3 regions of the Liquorilactobacillus hordei DSM 19519 genome follow, and region 3 is predicted to be linked to each of the others. Evidence: predicted binding sites of a transcription regulator. Region 3 holds the regulator's gene; each other region holds the start of a gene.
What was found. The regulator HrcA, encoded in region 3, represses chaperone genes, less so after heat shock. The targets are predictions, from matches to a motif close to TTAGCACTCNNNNNNNNNGAGTGCTAA.
Positions count from the first base shown of each region.

Region 1: a site for HrcA is predicted at 2,555-2,581, ahead of clpP (ATP-dependent Clp endopeptidase proteolytic subunit ClpP). Genes of this name have one in related genera too.
Region 2: a site for HrcA is predicted at 1,361-1,387, ahead of groES (co-chaperone GroES). Genes of this name have one in related genera too.

Region 1 covers NZ_CP049303.1:958,116-962,551, reverse strand. Annotated here, with positions in the region: gene G6O70_RS05840 (sugar-binding transcriptional regulator) at 1-294, opposite strand, end outside; gene rpoN (RNA polymerase factor sigma-54) at 614-1,930, opposite strand; tRNA gene G6O70_RS05830 (tRNA-Arg) at 1,996-2,067, shown strand; gene clpP (ATP-dependent Clp endopeptidase proteolytic subunit ClpP) at 2,623-3,216, shown strand; gene G6O70_RS05820 (ISL3 family transposase) at 3,305-4,436, opposite strand, start outside.
Region 2 covers NZ_CP049303.1:920,439-924,874, forward strand. Annotated here, with positions in the region: gene G6O70_RS12190 (IS3 family transposase) at 1-76, opposite strand, end outside; gene G6O70_RS12195 (helix-turn-helix domain-containing protein) at 19-549, opposite strand; gene G6O70_RS05660 (CPBP family intramembrane glutamic endopeptidase) at 608-1,240, opposite strand; gene groES (co-chaperone GroES) at 1,416-1,700, shown strand; gene groL (chaperonin GroEL) at 1,739-3,361, shown strand; gene G6O70_RS05675 (APC family permease) at 3,589-4,436, shown strand, end outside.
Region 3 covers NZ_CP049303.1:1,565,683-1,570,118, reverse strand. Annotated here, with positions in the region: gene rbfA (30S ribosome-binding factor RbfA) at 1-273, shown strand, start outside; gene truB (tRNA pseudouridine(55) synthase TruB) at 489-1,403, shown strand; gene ribF (riboflavin biosynthesis protein RibF) at 1,417-2,361, shown strand; gene hrcA (heat-inducible transcriptional repressor HrcA) at 2,456-3,490, shown strand; gene grpE (nucleotide exchange factor GrpE) at 3,506-4,120, shown strand; gene dnaK (molecular chaperone DnaK) at 4,151-4,436, shown strand, end outside.

The DNA.
Region 1 (4,436 bases), 610 kb from region 3:
TTCTTGATGCCGTATGTCTGCAAATTGATCCATCAACTCTCTCAGGCCCTGAATAACATCCTGACCTTTTCCAGTAATAATCATACCAGACCTAGTCGAAGCAATCAGCGCTTGTCCTCGCAAGAAATCAGTCTCAGTTCTAAGCACTCGTTCAGTCAACCCAAACTCCTGCGAAAGAACTCTCCTACCAATCGGTCCCATCCAAGAAATATAACGTAAGATCAGGAACCGCTGCACCATAGTTTCAACCATGTCGGGAGCAATTTTTTCAATCCATTCAAACTCCTGATGCATCATAGTTACCTTCCTAATGGGACTAATATTGTCCAATAGTGTCATTAAACGACCCAGTAAGTAAAAAAACAAAAGTACAACAACAATTTCTCTTTAATTGTTCTCATACCTTATCAACAACTGCATTATAGCAATATTTCATGCCTAATGCAAGTCAGTAAGTTCTTATTTATAATAGTCGTTAATAGCTCATTTATGCCTTAATAATTCAATTAAATATTGCGTTATTCCGAATTTTAATCACGAATAACTAAAAATATGTCCCAAGTAGCGAACAATAAAATCCTTTGTTTGATTCTCAAAAAAGATAACCTTAGATTTAAATTCTTTTTCTTTGTGTTGAGCTACCTATTTTTAGTTCTTCACGATATTTTGCAACGGTCCGCCGTGATATTCTTATTCCAACTTTTTCCAATTTTGTTGCTATTTTGCTGTCTGACAAAGGTTTTTGCTGGTTTTCAGCGGCTATAATTACATTTATATGTTCTTTGATTGTATCAACAGAAATATCTTGTCCTATACTGTTCACAGGTCGCTTGAAGAAATATTTTAGTTCATACACTCCAAAATCACACTGTAAGTATTTTCCATTAACTGCTCGACTAATAGTAGATTCATGCAAATTCAATTTTTGTGCAACATCTCTTAATAGCAATGGCTTCAATTTCTCGTTACCATCCTCAAAAAAATCATGTTGCCGCTCAATTATAACTTCTGCCACCCTCACAATCGTCTCTGCACGCAATTCGATATCTCTGATAAGTTCTTGAAAGTCTCTTTGCTTTTCTTTCAAAAATTTTTTTACTTCATCTTCATTTTCTCTTAAAAACTTATCGTAGTAGTCTTTTTTGAAGACAACTAGTGGCTTTGTCTTCTTGGTCGTTTTGATACTAAAATCTGCTGTTCCCGAAATTTTTTTTATTATTAAGTCAGGGTAAACATATCCTATATTTTCTTGTTCAAAAGCTGCTCCTGGTGCCGGTGTCAATCTTTGAATAAATTCAACCGCATTTTCAATCTGTTTGCCATCTATAGCCAGATTAGCTGCAATTTTCTCCCAATTTTGTTCAACCAAACTCACAAACTCGTTTTCAACAATTAACTGTGCCTCAATTGGGGCATCTTCAATATTTTGAATTTGCAAAAGTAAACATTCTTGTAAGGAACGTGCCCCTACACCCGGTGGATCGAGTTGCTGCAATAAGGTCAAGGCATCCATCATTGTAATATAATCGACGCCAGTTTTTCTGATTAGTTTCCTTAAATCAATTTTTAGGTAACCATTCTCATCAAGTTGACCAATTAAATAAATAACCCAACTCCTAAGATTTGTTTTCCTCATCGTTAAATGCACCTGTGACAGCAGATAATCATACAGCGATTGACTCTTGTTATCTGTAACCATATCAAACTGACCAACTTTGAAATTTGACATATCCGTCGATTTACCAGTATAACTCATTGTCCCCTTAATAGAGATAAAAGGATTATCCAGCTGTTTTTGTTTTAAATACTTCGCAAGATCTTCAGTACTATATCGCAGTATTTGAATCGACTGCTGCATCTGCTGTGTCAGTGCAAATTTTTGAATTTGTTTTTGAATTTGTCCATACCCATAACTTTGTTTGTGGGGCATAAAGTTTCACCTATCTTTTCAACTTGTAAATTTGAATTCTTTCTTGTAGAATAGTATGAGTAATTGCGCCGCTAGTGTAATGGATCGCACGCAAGATTCCGGTTCTTGTAATGTGGGTTCGACTCCCACGTGGCGCATATTTTATCTACTAGTGATTATAAGTGTTTACCGCTTACAAAACAACTATTTGACCATGTACATAATTTAATTAGTCTAGGTTCTATGAACTAATTTAATTTATCATGTATCAATTAATTGCTAATAATTCCTTGTTCATATAGGTAATAGCAATACCAATTATAAATTCAATAAACACAAAATAAAATGTGACATAGGTTGGAAAAATTTGACGTATGGAACATGTTTATCCGGAATAATTAACGAGGCTAGGTCAAAATTCAACTTTTTGGCACAGCCTCTTTTTGTTTTGAATAATTGCTTTCTATAAATCAAAATTTTTCAACTACTCCTGAATTATCCATAATAAACAGCAACTTTTCATTTTTTATGTATGCTCCAATTTTTTGACAATAATTCATATTATATTGAAGATATTTTAAAAATTAGCGATAATTATTTAGGCTCCGTCTTTTTTATTTGACCTTTATTGACCATTAAGTTAAACTAGCAATACAAACATTTGAGTGCTACACTTAGAATGTTAAATTATAGTTTGAGGGGGTCGTCGTTCAATGAATTTAGTACCTACTGTTATTGAACAATCAGCACAAGGCGAACGTGCATATGATATTTACTCCAGACTTTTAAAAGATCGTATTATTATGCTTTCTGGAGAAGTTAATGATGATATGGCTAACGCTATCATTGCACAATTGCTATTCTTGGATGCGCAAGATTCAGAAAAAGATATTTATATTTATATCAATTCACCAGGTGGGAGTGTATCTGCCGGGTTAGCGATTTATGATACGATGAACTTTGTTAAAGCAGACGTTCAGACTATCGTTATGGGAATGGCTGCTTCTATGGCAAGTGTCCTTTCAACTGCTGGTACAAAGGGCAAACGTTTTGCATTGCCTAACTCAGAAATTATGATCCATCAACCACTTGGTGGTGCACAAGGGCAGGCAACTGATATTAATATTGCCGCTGAACATATCTTGAAGACACGTAAGTTAATTAACAAGATTTTGGCAGATGGTTCTGGTCAAGATATTAAGACAATTAATCGTGATACTGAACGTGATAATTTCATGACTGCTCAACAAGCTGTTGATTATGGTTTAATTGATGGAATCATGGAAAACAAAAAGAATCTTAAATAGTATAAAGTCAAAAAATTCAAAGTTAGACAAAGAATTTTGGGCTCTTTGTCAACCGCTGTTGATGGGAAATTTTTAAAAGAAAATCAATTCATTTTCGAATTGGTTTTCTTTTTTTTATTCGAATCGTAAATTCAATTCTAATCCGGGTGTAAAAATGTGACCAGTTTCTATAGCCGTATGCCGTGCGTTTAATTTGTTTGATTTTGCGATTAACACCTTCTAGTGGGCCATTTGAATAGTTGCTTGCCATCATGTTTTTAATTAATGGTAGATATTTGCGATAGGTCTTTATTGTAGTTTCAAGCTGTGGGCTGACTTTGTCAGCTCGATTTAGTGTTTTAATGAACTTTAAATAATCACGCTTTCTTAAGGCATCAACTAGGGAATGCGCAACGAAGTAAGTGTGTTGGTAGGTTGAATCTAACTCAAGACCTTGCCAGACTAATTGTTCTTGGGTGAACCAGTTCTTTAAATGCGCAAACCATTGTGGTTTACGTTGATTTAAGCCAGAATAAGTTTTTAAAAATAAACGCCAGTGATGTTTGAGAACTCGATATTCTCGTGAATTTTGAGTGAATCGATGCATTAACTGTACGCGTGTCTGGTTCAGTGCTTGGAGTCCCATTTGAACTAGATGAAAGTTATCGGCGATAACTTTTGCTTCTGGAAAAATTATGTGAATTACGGATTGATACTGTGCATTGAAATCAATAACTACTTGTTTAACTTTCCTACGTTCAGCTAAGGAATAGTTACTTTCAAAGTGATTTTGGATACTTCGATTAAGGCGATTAGGTAAAACAGAAACTAGCCGATGTGTATCACCATCAATGGCAATAAAACTCATCTGATGACCAGTGGAGCGAAATTCATCAAAACACAACGTAGTTGGTAAGGTAAGCAAGGCGGTCTTAGTCTGAATCGCTAATGAATCAAGTACTCGATTAACTGCCACTGGTGAAACATTTAATTCCTCTGCAATATCAGTAATACTACGATCTTTAGTAAGCTGTAGAATAATCATCTGTTTGGTATCTTCTGAGATTTGACAGTGTGGTTTAACTAGCGACGTTTCAGCACTAAAAGTATGTTGCCCTCTTTTGCACAGATAACGTTGTTTAAGCAGTTTTAAGATAACTGGTCGTTCTTTGATAGGTGGCATCCTGACGTTGATCAAATTAGTTCCAAAACGGACTACTTGGGATTGGCCACAAAGTGGA
Region 2 (4,436 bases), 650 kb from region 3:
TCAGATCATCAATTAAGGTCACGGTTTCTCGTGAGCTGATTTTTCGTGATCTAAGGCATCGAGTTTTTTTAAAAATTCGTTCTCGATTCTTAACATCTTATTTTCTTGCTTGAGTTGCTTTAACTCATTTTTATCGTGGCGTGCTTGGATTTGTGCCGTTGTGGGTTTGGTCACTTTTTTATGTTTAGACATAGTCTTTGGATTTCCTCTCACTCTATTTAGTCCACTGAGCCCCTCTAAATCAAACTTTCTTTGCCATTGCCAGATAGTACTTGGTGAAGAGAGGTTGAAATGTAGTGCTGTTTCTGGAAGCGAAGCTTTGTGCTGTTGTTTCCAGTTTAATACTTCTATCTTGAATTCACTAGAGTATTCCAAATTCATAGATTTCGGTTTTAATCCTGCAATGCCAAAACGATTAAAGCGATGAACCCATAGGAGAATCGTTTCATTGTTGGCAATATGGTATTTTCTGGCCAATTGAATGGAACTAATACCCGTTAAATATTCTGTCACAATAGAAATCCGTAACTCTAAATTAAATTTAGTCATAGTAAACCCCCGAGATTGTTGTCCAATCTCGGGGGTTCACTTCATGAGGTAGGCTTTTTTATTTTAATTGCAAAGCAACAATAAGAAGGTTCATGAGTATATGGGTAATTATCGGTGCTTTGATATCATGAGCCTTGTAGTATATGAAACTTAAAACTATTCCTAGACAAGCATAGGTTAAATAATGTCCGTCAGCATGGGCAATGCTGAAAAGAATACTGGAAATAAGGACAGCGCTTATAGGGTTAATGAAGGTTGCAATATTACCAAAAAAGACTTTCCGAAATATGAATTCTTCCATTACTGGCGCGGCGATTGTTACGTATATTAAATAATAAGGATAGTGAGAGACAATTGTCATTATCTGACTTGTATTTTCAGAAACCGCCGATTGATGTAGCAAATAAACTTCAGCAAACATGGAAACTTTCTGGATAATAAGAGCTAAGAAGGTTCCAACAACTCCTAACAATAGTATTGAAGTCATCGAGCTTGATTTTTCTTCAAGTCTATTTTTAAATGGCAGTTTATAATTAAGATAGAACATAAAAAATATTCCTGCGATTCCCAAGATAGTAGTTGCGATGAATAATAAAGAATTATTTTGGAATATTGCAAAAAGAATACTTGGAAATAACATAACAACAAGATATGTTACGAGTAACACTAGCGAATTTTTTCTAATATTCATGACTGACCCCATTCATTTTAATAATAAACCCAGTATAGCATACATTAATTAGCACTCTGATTGTTAGAGTGATAAAAAGCTTGCATTTTTAGGTTGAATTGATTATAGTAATAGTTGTGATTAGCACTTAGAACAGTAGAGTGCTAAAAACAAAACAATATTGGAGGGATATACAGTGCTTAAACCTTTAGGAGATCGTGTTATTTTGGAAGTTCAAAAAGATGAGGAACAAACTGTTGGCGGCATAGTAATTGCTAGCAATGCTCAAGAAAAGCCACAAACAGGAAAAGTGGTTGCTGTTGGTGCAGGCCGAGTTTTAGATAACGGTGAAAAGGTTGCTTTATCAGTTAAAGTCGGTGAAACGGTTTTGTTTGATAAATATGCTGGCACAGAAGTCAAATACGAAGAAAAAGGGTATTTGGTTGTTCATGAAAAAGATATTGTTGCAATTGTAGACTAAAATATTATTATATAAATCGACTATGAGGTGAATTATTGATGGCAAAAGAAATTAAATTTTCAGAAGATGCTCGTTCAAAAATGCTTGCAGGTGTTGACAAGTTAGCAGATACAGTTAAATCAACAATTGGACCAAAAGGAAGAAATGTTGTTTTAGAACAATCTTATGGCTCACCAACAATTACAAATGATGGTGTAACTATTGCAAAGGCAATCGAACTTGAAGATCATTTTGAAAATATGGGAGCAAAACTTGTTGCAGAAGTTGCTTCAAAAACAAATGATATTGCAGGTGATGGGACTACAACAGCTACAGTATTGACACAAGCAATTGTTACAGAAGGAATGAAAAATGTAACTGCCGGTGCAAACCCAGTTGGAATTCGTCGTGGGATTGAATTAGCAACAAAGGCTGCAGTTGATGAATTGCATGAAATGTCACACAAAGTAGAATCAAAGAGCGATATTGCTCAAGTTGCTGCAATTTCTTCAGCTAGTGAAGAGATTGGTAAGTTAATTGCAGATGCCATGGAAAAGGTTGGAAATGATGGTGTTATTACAATTGAAGAATCAAAGGGAATTGATACTTCACTGGATGTTGTAGAAGGAATGCAATTTGATCGTGGATATCTTTCACAATATATGGTAACTGATAATGATAAGATGGAAGCAGATTTAGATAATCCATATGTCTTGATTACTGATAAGAAGATTTCAAACATCCAAGAAGTTCTTAATCTCTTACAATCAATTGTAGAACAAGGTCGTCCTTTGTTAATCATTGCTGATGATGTTGATGGTGAAGCATTACCTACACTTGTTTTGAACAAGATTCGTGGAACATTCAACGTTGTTGCTGTCAAAGCTCCAGGATTTGGCGATCGTCGTAAAGAAATGTTACAAGATATTGCTACTTTAACTGGTGCAACAGTTATTACAGAAGATTTAGGGTTGCAATTGAAGGATACGACAGTTGATCAACTTGGTTCTGCAAGCAAGATTACTGTTACGAAGGAAAAGACTACTGTTGTTGAAGGCGCTGGTAACAAAGCAGAAATTGCAGAACGCGTAAACACAATCAAGAAACAAATTGCTGAAACAACTTCTGACTTTGATCGTGAAAAATTACAAGAACGTCTAGCTAAGTTGGCTGGTGGCGTAGCTGTGATTAAAGTAGGGGCTGCAACTGAAACAGAATTAAAGGAACGCAAGTACCGTATTGAAGATGCATTGAATGCTACAAGAGCTGCTGTTGAAGAAGGATTTGTTTCTGGTGGTGGTACAGCATTAGTTAATGTAATTGGTAAAGTTGCTAAATTAGAAGAAACTGGTGACGTTCAAACAGGTATCAATATTGTTAAACGTGCTTTGGAAGAACCAGTTCGTCAGATTGCTGCTAATGCAGGACTTGAAGGCTCAGTAATTGTTGAGAAGTTAAAGTCACAAGAAACAGGAATTGGTTACAACGCTGCTACAGACGAATGGGTTGATATGGTAGAAGCTGGGATTGTCGATCCAACTAAGGTAACACGTTCTGCATTACAAAATGCAGCAAGTGTATCTGCATTGTTGTTGACAACGGAAGCAGTTGTTGCTGAGGTACCAGCTCCTGAAGCACCTGCTGCTCCAGCTCCAGCACCAGGTATGGGCGGAATGATGTAATAAAGTTCTAGATTATAGAATTACAGAACGAGGGCAATGATCAAGTTGTCTTCGTTTTTTTATAGCAAATTTTAGTAATTATTAGAACTTTACAGAAGTGGAATTTAATTTTAAGGTGCAACTGAATGTAAAGTGTGATAAATTGTTTTAATAGGGAATTAGCAGACAGTAAAAAAATGCTATTTCATAGAATTTGATTATCTTATTCATCAAAGAGGGGAAATTAAATGTGGCGCTATTTAAAACGATTATTGATTGGAAAGCCTTTAAAAACAACGGATGAGGGTAATCAGCAGCTGACAAAGTTCAAAGCGTTAGCACTGTTGTCATCCGATGCCTTATCTTCAGTGGCTTATGGAACTGAGCAAATTACAGCAGTTCTAATAGTTTTATCAGCAGCAGCAACGTGGTACGCCCTACCTGCTGCTGGCATTGTTTTGGTTCTATTATTTGCAATAACGATGTCTTATAGACAAATTATTAATGCTTACCCATCTGGTGGTGGAGCATATATTGTTGCAACAAAAAACTGGGGAACACCTGTGGGGCTAGTTGCAGGCGGGTCTTTATTGGTTGATTATATGTTGACCGTTGCGGTTTCTGTAACTTCTGGGACCGAGGCGATCACATCTGCTATTCCATATTTACGAGAACATAGTATTGCAATTTCAATTATTATTGTTTTGTTTATTATGACCTTGAATTTACGTGGCATGCGGGAATCTGCCTCATTTCTAACGTTTCCTGTTTACTTGTTTATTACTATCTTAATTTCGATGCTTATATGGGGAATATTCAATATTGTTACAAATAATATTCAATATAATGCAGCTTCACCAATTGGAGGGACGGTTCCAGGGATGACCTTGATTCTGTTTCTCAAAGCATTTTCAGCCGGATCTTCTTCTTTGACTGGTGTGGAAGCTATTAGTAATGCAGTTCCAAACTTTAAAAAGCCTAAAAGAAGAAATGCAGCAAATACTCTGGCATTAATGGCTTTAATCTTGGGTGTGTTTTTTACTGGAGTAACATTCTTAAGCTACTATCTAGGTGTACTTCCTAATAATAAAGAAAC
Region 3 (4,436 bases):
CCACGAGTCCAAGGAATTACAATTACAGGAGTTGAGGTTACGGGTGATTTACAGCAAGCAACTATCTATTACAGTATCTTGTCTGAGCTTGCATCTGATGGAGAAAAGACACAGATAGGTTTAGAGAAAGCTAAAGGATTGATTCGTAGGGAGTTAGGCGCAAGATTAAGCATTTATGTAACTCCTGAGTTGATTTTTGAACGCGATCGCTCAGTTCAATATGGTGACCATATTGACGAGCTTTTGAATAAGTTAAACCATTCCGAGGACTAAGGTTTTTGAGCATTGATGGCTATGAAAAAAGCATATCAAAAGTCAAAAAAATATACGTTATCATGTAACTACGAGTATAGTTACAGTATTTTTAATAGTTAAAAATATCTAAAGTGACTTTTGAAATGTATTTAAAAGAAAGAGGCTGCCACAAAGCGTTTGTTTTGTTACAGCTTTTTTCTTTTTAGTAAACTTAAAGTACTTGGAGGATGAAAATGAACGGAATTATTCCAATATATAAAGAGCGTGGGATGACGAGTACGGACTGTGTTTTCAAATGTAGAAAGATTTTTAAAATGAGACGAATTGGCCATAGTGGCACACTTGACCCGAATGTTGATGGAGTATTACCCATTTGTGTGGGTAAGGCAACAAAAGTCGTTAATTATTTGATGGATTCAGGTAAAGTATATATTGGTGAAATCACACTCGGATTTTCAACAACAACTGAAGATTTGGATGGTGAAACTGTTGAAAAAAGAGCATTGCTTAAACCGTTCACTAGTGAGGAAATTAATGATAAAATGAGAGAGTTAACTGGCGACTTGGTTCAAATTCCGCCAATGTATTCTGCAATTAAGGTCAAGGGTCGCAGACTCTATGATTATGCTCGAGCCGGTGATCCGGTAGAACGCCCTAAAAGAAATATTCATATTGAATATTTCAAACAAACTAAGACAACAATTTTTAATCAAGAAAGTGGTTATCAAAAGATCTACTTTGAGGTTGGGTGTGGAAAAGGGACGTACATCAGAACCTTAGCTGTTGACTTAGGCAAAAAGTTAGGTGTTCCGGCCGTTATGTCTGATTTATCTCGTTTATTCAGTGGAGGTTTCACAGTTGGACAAACTATTAAAATCAGTGAGTTAGCTCAGGCTGCAGAAGACGGCAGTCTTGAAAGTCGTCTTTATCCAGTCGATTATGCTTTACAAAAGTACTTTCATGTTGAGTTAGACGAGCAACAATGGAAAATTGTGAAAAATGGCGGTTTTTTATTGCCGAGTGAAATTAGTGATACAAAAATAGTTAAACAAATAGTTTTGATGTACCGAGATGAAGCTCGATGTATCTATCGCTATAATGAAGATGAAAAAAGATATCAACCTGAACAAATGATTGATTTAACTTAGAGGAGAGTAAAAAGTGCAAGTAATCAATTTAGCAGAACCTTTTAATAAGTCGATCCTGCCAACAGGAGATGTTGTTTTGGCACTAGGATTTTTCGATGGTGTACATCGTGGACATCAGGCCGTTATACAGCGAGCAAAAAGCGAAGCAAAAAAGCATAATGTCAAACTGGCTGTAATGACATTAGACATGCATCCTTCCATTCCATTCAAGGGGGTAAAACCGCAAGACATCAAGTATTTGACGACTTTAGGGCAAAAAAATAAATTGTTTGAGTCATTAGGTGCTGATATTATGTATGTAGTTTCTTTGAATGACTTACTGGTTAAAATGGGACCACAAGAATTTGTTGATAAATATATGGTAGGATTGAATGCACGGGCAATTGTCGCTGGTTCAGACTACACATATGGTAAAAAAAATATTGCAAATATGCAAATTCTTCCTAAGTATGCAAAGAATCGATTTGAAATCATTAAAGTAAAACATTTGAATGATAAGGAGCAAAAAATTAGTTCGACACGAATCCGTAAGGCACTTTTATGTGGAGATATTAAGTGTGCAAACGAACTTTTGGGCTATCATTATCAAAACAATGGCAAAGTTGTTCATGGTGAACAAAGAGGACGCAAACTTGGATTTCCAACAATTAACGTTGCGGTTAATACACAAGAAATGTTGCCTGCAGAAGGAATATATGTTGTTAAGGTTGAAATTATCGGCAAAAACGTTTTGGGAATGGCGTCAATTGGACGAAATGAGACTTTTGGAGAAGGCAGAAAAGTGACGCTTGAGATTAATTTGCTTGATTTCTCGCAAATGGTATATGGAGAAAATGTAGTAGTTAACTGGTACTATAAATTGAGAGGCCAAGTCAAATATACTGGTCCAGCTGGATTAATAGCTCAACTAGAAAAAGATGAGGAAAATACACGAAATTATTTTAAAAAGATAAGATAATTGGTGGTCAATTCTTGACTTATTTGAGTAGTTCTTGTATATTAATAATTGACTTAGCACTCTAGGACATTAAGTGCTAATTGAGGTGATTGAAATGCTTACTGAGAGACAATTGTTAATTCTTGAAGCAATAATTCAGGAGTACACAACTGTTGGGAAACCTGTCGGTTCGAAATCCTTGGGTGAACAGCTCCCAATGCAAGTGAGTTCGGCAACTATCCGAAATGAGATGGTTGCTCTGGAACATTTGGGATTTATCAACAAGGAACATTCTTCTTCAGGCAGAGTTCCCACTTTGAAGGGTTATCGTTATTATATTGATAATCTCGTTAAGCCTGATGTTGTTAATCAAGAACAGCTGGAGGATATCCGTTCTTCATTTGGTAACAATTTCTACAAGATTGATGAAATTGTTGCTGAGTCTGCGAGAATACTTTCTGATATGACCAACTATACTGCGATTGCTTTTAAACCCGAGACAAAAAACATTAAGTTTCAAGGCTTTAAGGTTCTTCCAGTTGGCAATCAGCAATTAATGATGATGCTGGTTACCAGTGATGGAAACATTGAAAGTCAACTTTTTAATGTTCCTAGAGGATTGGGTGGCGATGAGATTGAGGCAGTTATTCGTGTGATTAATGACAGAATTGTTGGCCTTCCCCTTGATCAGGTGATTGAAAGACTGCATGAGACGATTCCTCTATTATTGCATTATGTTCGAAGACCTGTAGGATTTCTTGATATTTTCGGGAATATCTTAGAACGGTCAGCACGTGAGCAATTCTTTGTGAGTGGTAAGTTGAATTTACTAAATTTTGTGGGTGAAGCGGATGTTAATCAAATTAAAGATCTCTATTCCTTAATTGAACGCTCTGAAGATATCAGCAATCTAATTGGTAATTCATCAGGTACTATTCAAGTGAAGATTGGTGATGAGTTGACTAATAGCTCATTGAGTAATTATAGCTTGATTTCAACTACTTACGACGTGGCACAACATGGACAAGGTCTAATAGCTCTACTAGGCCCAACAAATATGCCTTATTCAAAAATGATTGGGCTTGTCCAGACGTTCCAAGAAGAGTTGGCACGTAAATTATTAGATTACTACAGTTTTTATGATGATTAGAAAAGGGGTGTCGGTTTGTCAGAGCAAAATGGAAGCGAAGAAGAAATTTTGAAGACTGATGAAAAAAAAGCTGTGGATGAGTCTGTTAAGGATGAGACAGCTGCGCAAGTCGGTGAAAATAAAGCAACTTCGGAGAAATCAGCTGTTGATAATGAAGATTCTGAACAAGAAGAGTTGAAACTAAAAGTAGCAGAACTTCAAAAAAAATGTGATGACTTCGAAGATAAATACTTGAGAGCAGAAGCTGAAATGGCTAATATGCATACAAGGTTTAAGAAAGAACAAGAGAAGTTGTTACGTTACGATGGTCAAAGCCTTGCTAAAGATGTTCTCCCAGTTATTGACAATTTGAATCGTGCCTTACAAATTGAAGTCACTGATGATGCTTCCAAGCAATTAAAAAGAGGTATTGAACTTGTTTTTAACGATATGGAGAAAGCATTGAAGGCAAATAATGTGACAAAGATTGAAGCACTTGGACAGGTTTTTGATCCAGCGCTTCATCAAGCTGTTAAATCTGTGCCAGCTGAAAAGGGCCAGAAAAATGAAACAGTAATTGAAGTATTCCAGGATGGCTATATGTTAAAAGACCGCGTATTGCGGCCTGCAATGGTAGTCGTTGCACAATAAATTAAAATTTTTTGAAAGAGGTTGAAATTAATGTCAAAGATTATTGGTATTGATTTAGGAACAACTAACTCAGCAGTTGCTGTTCTTGAAGGAAAAGAAGCTAAGATTATTGCTAACCCTGAAGGAAATCGTACGACTCCATCAGTTGTGTCATTTAAAAATGGTGAAACACAAGTTGGTGAAGTTGCAAAAAGACAAGCAATTACAAATCCAGATACAATCGCATCAATTAAGCGCCATATGGGTGAAGCTGGTTATAAAGTAAAAATTCAAGATAAAGAATATACACCACAAGAAATTTCTGCAATGATCTTAC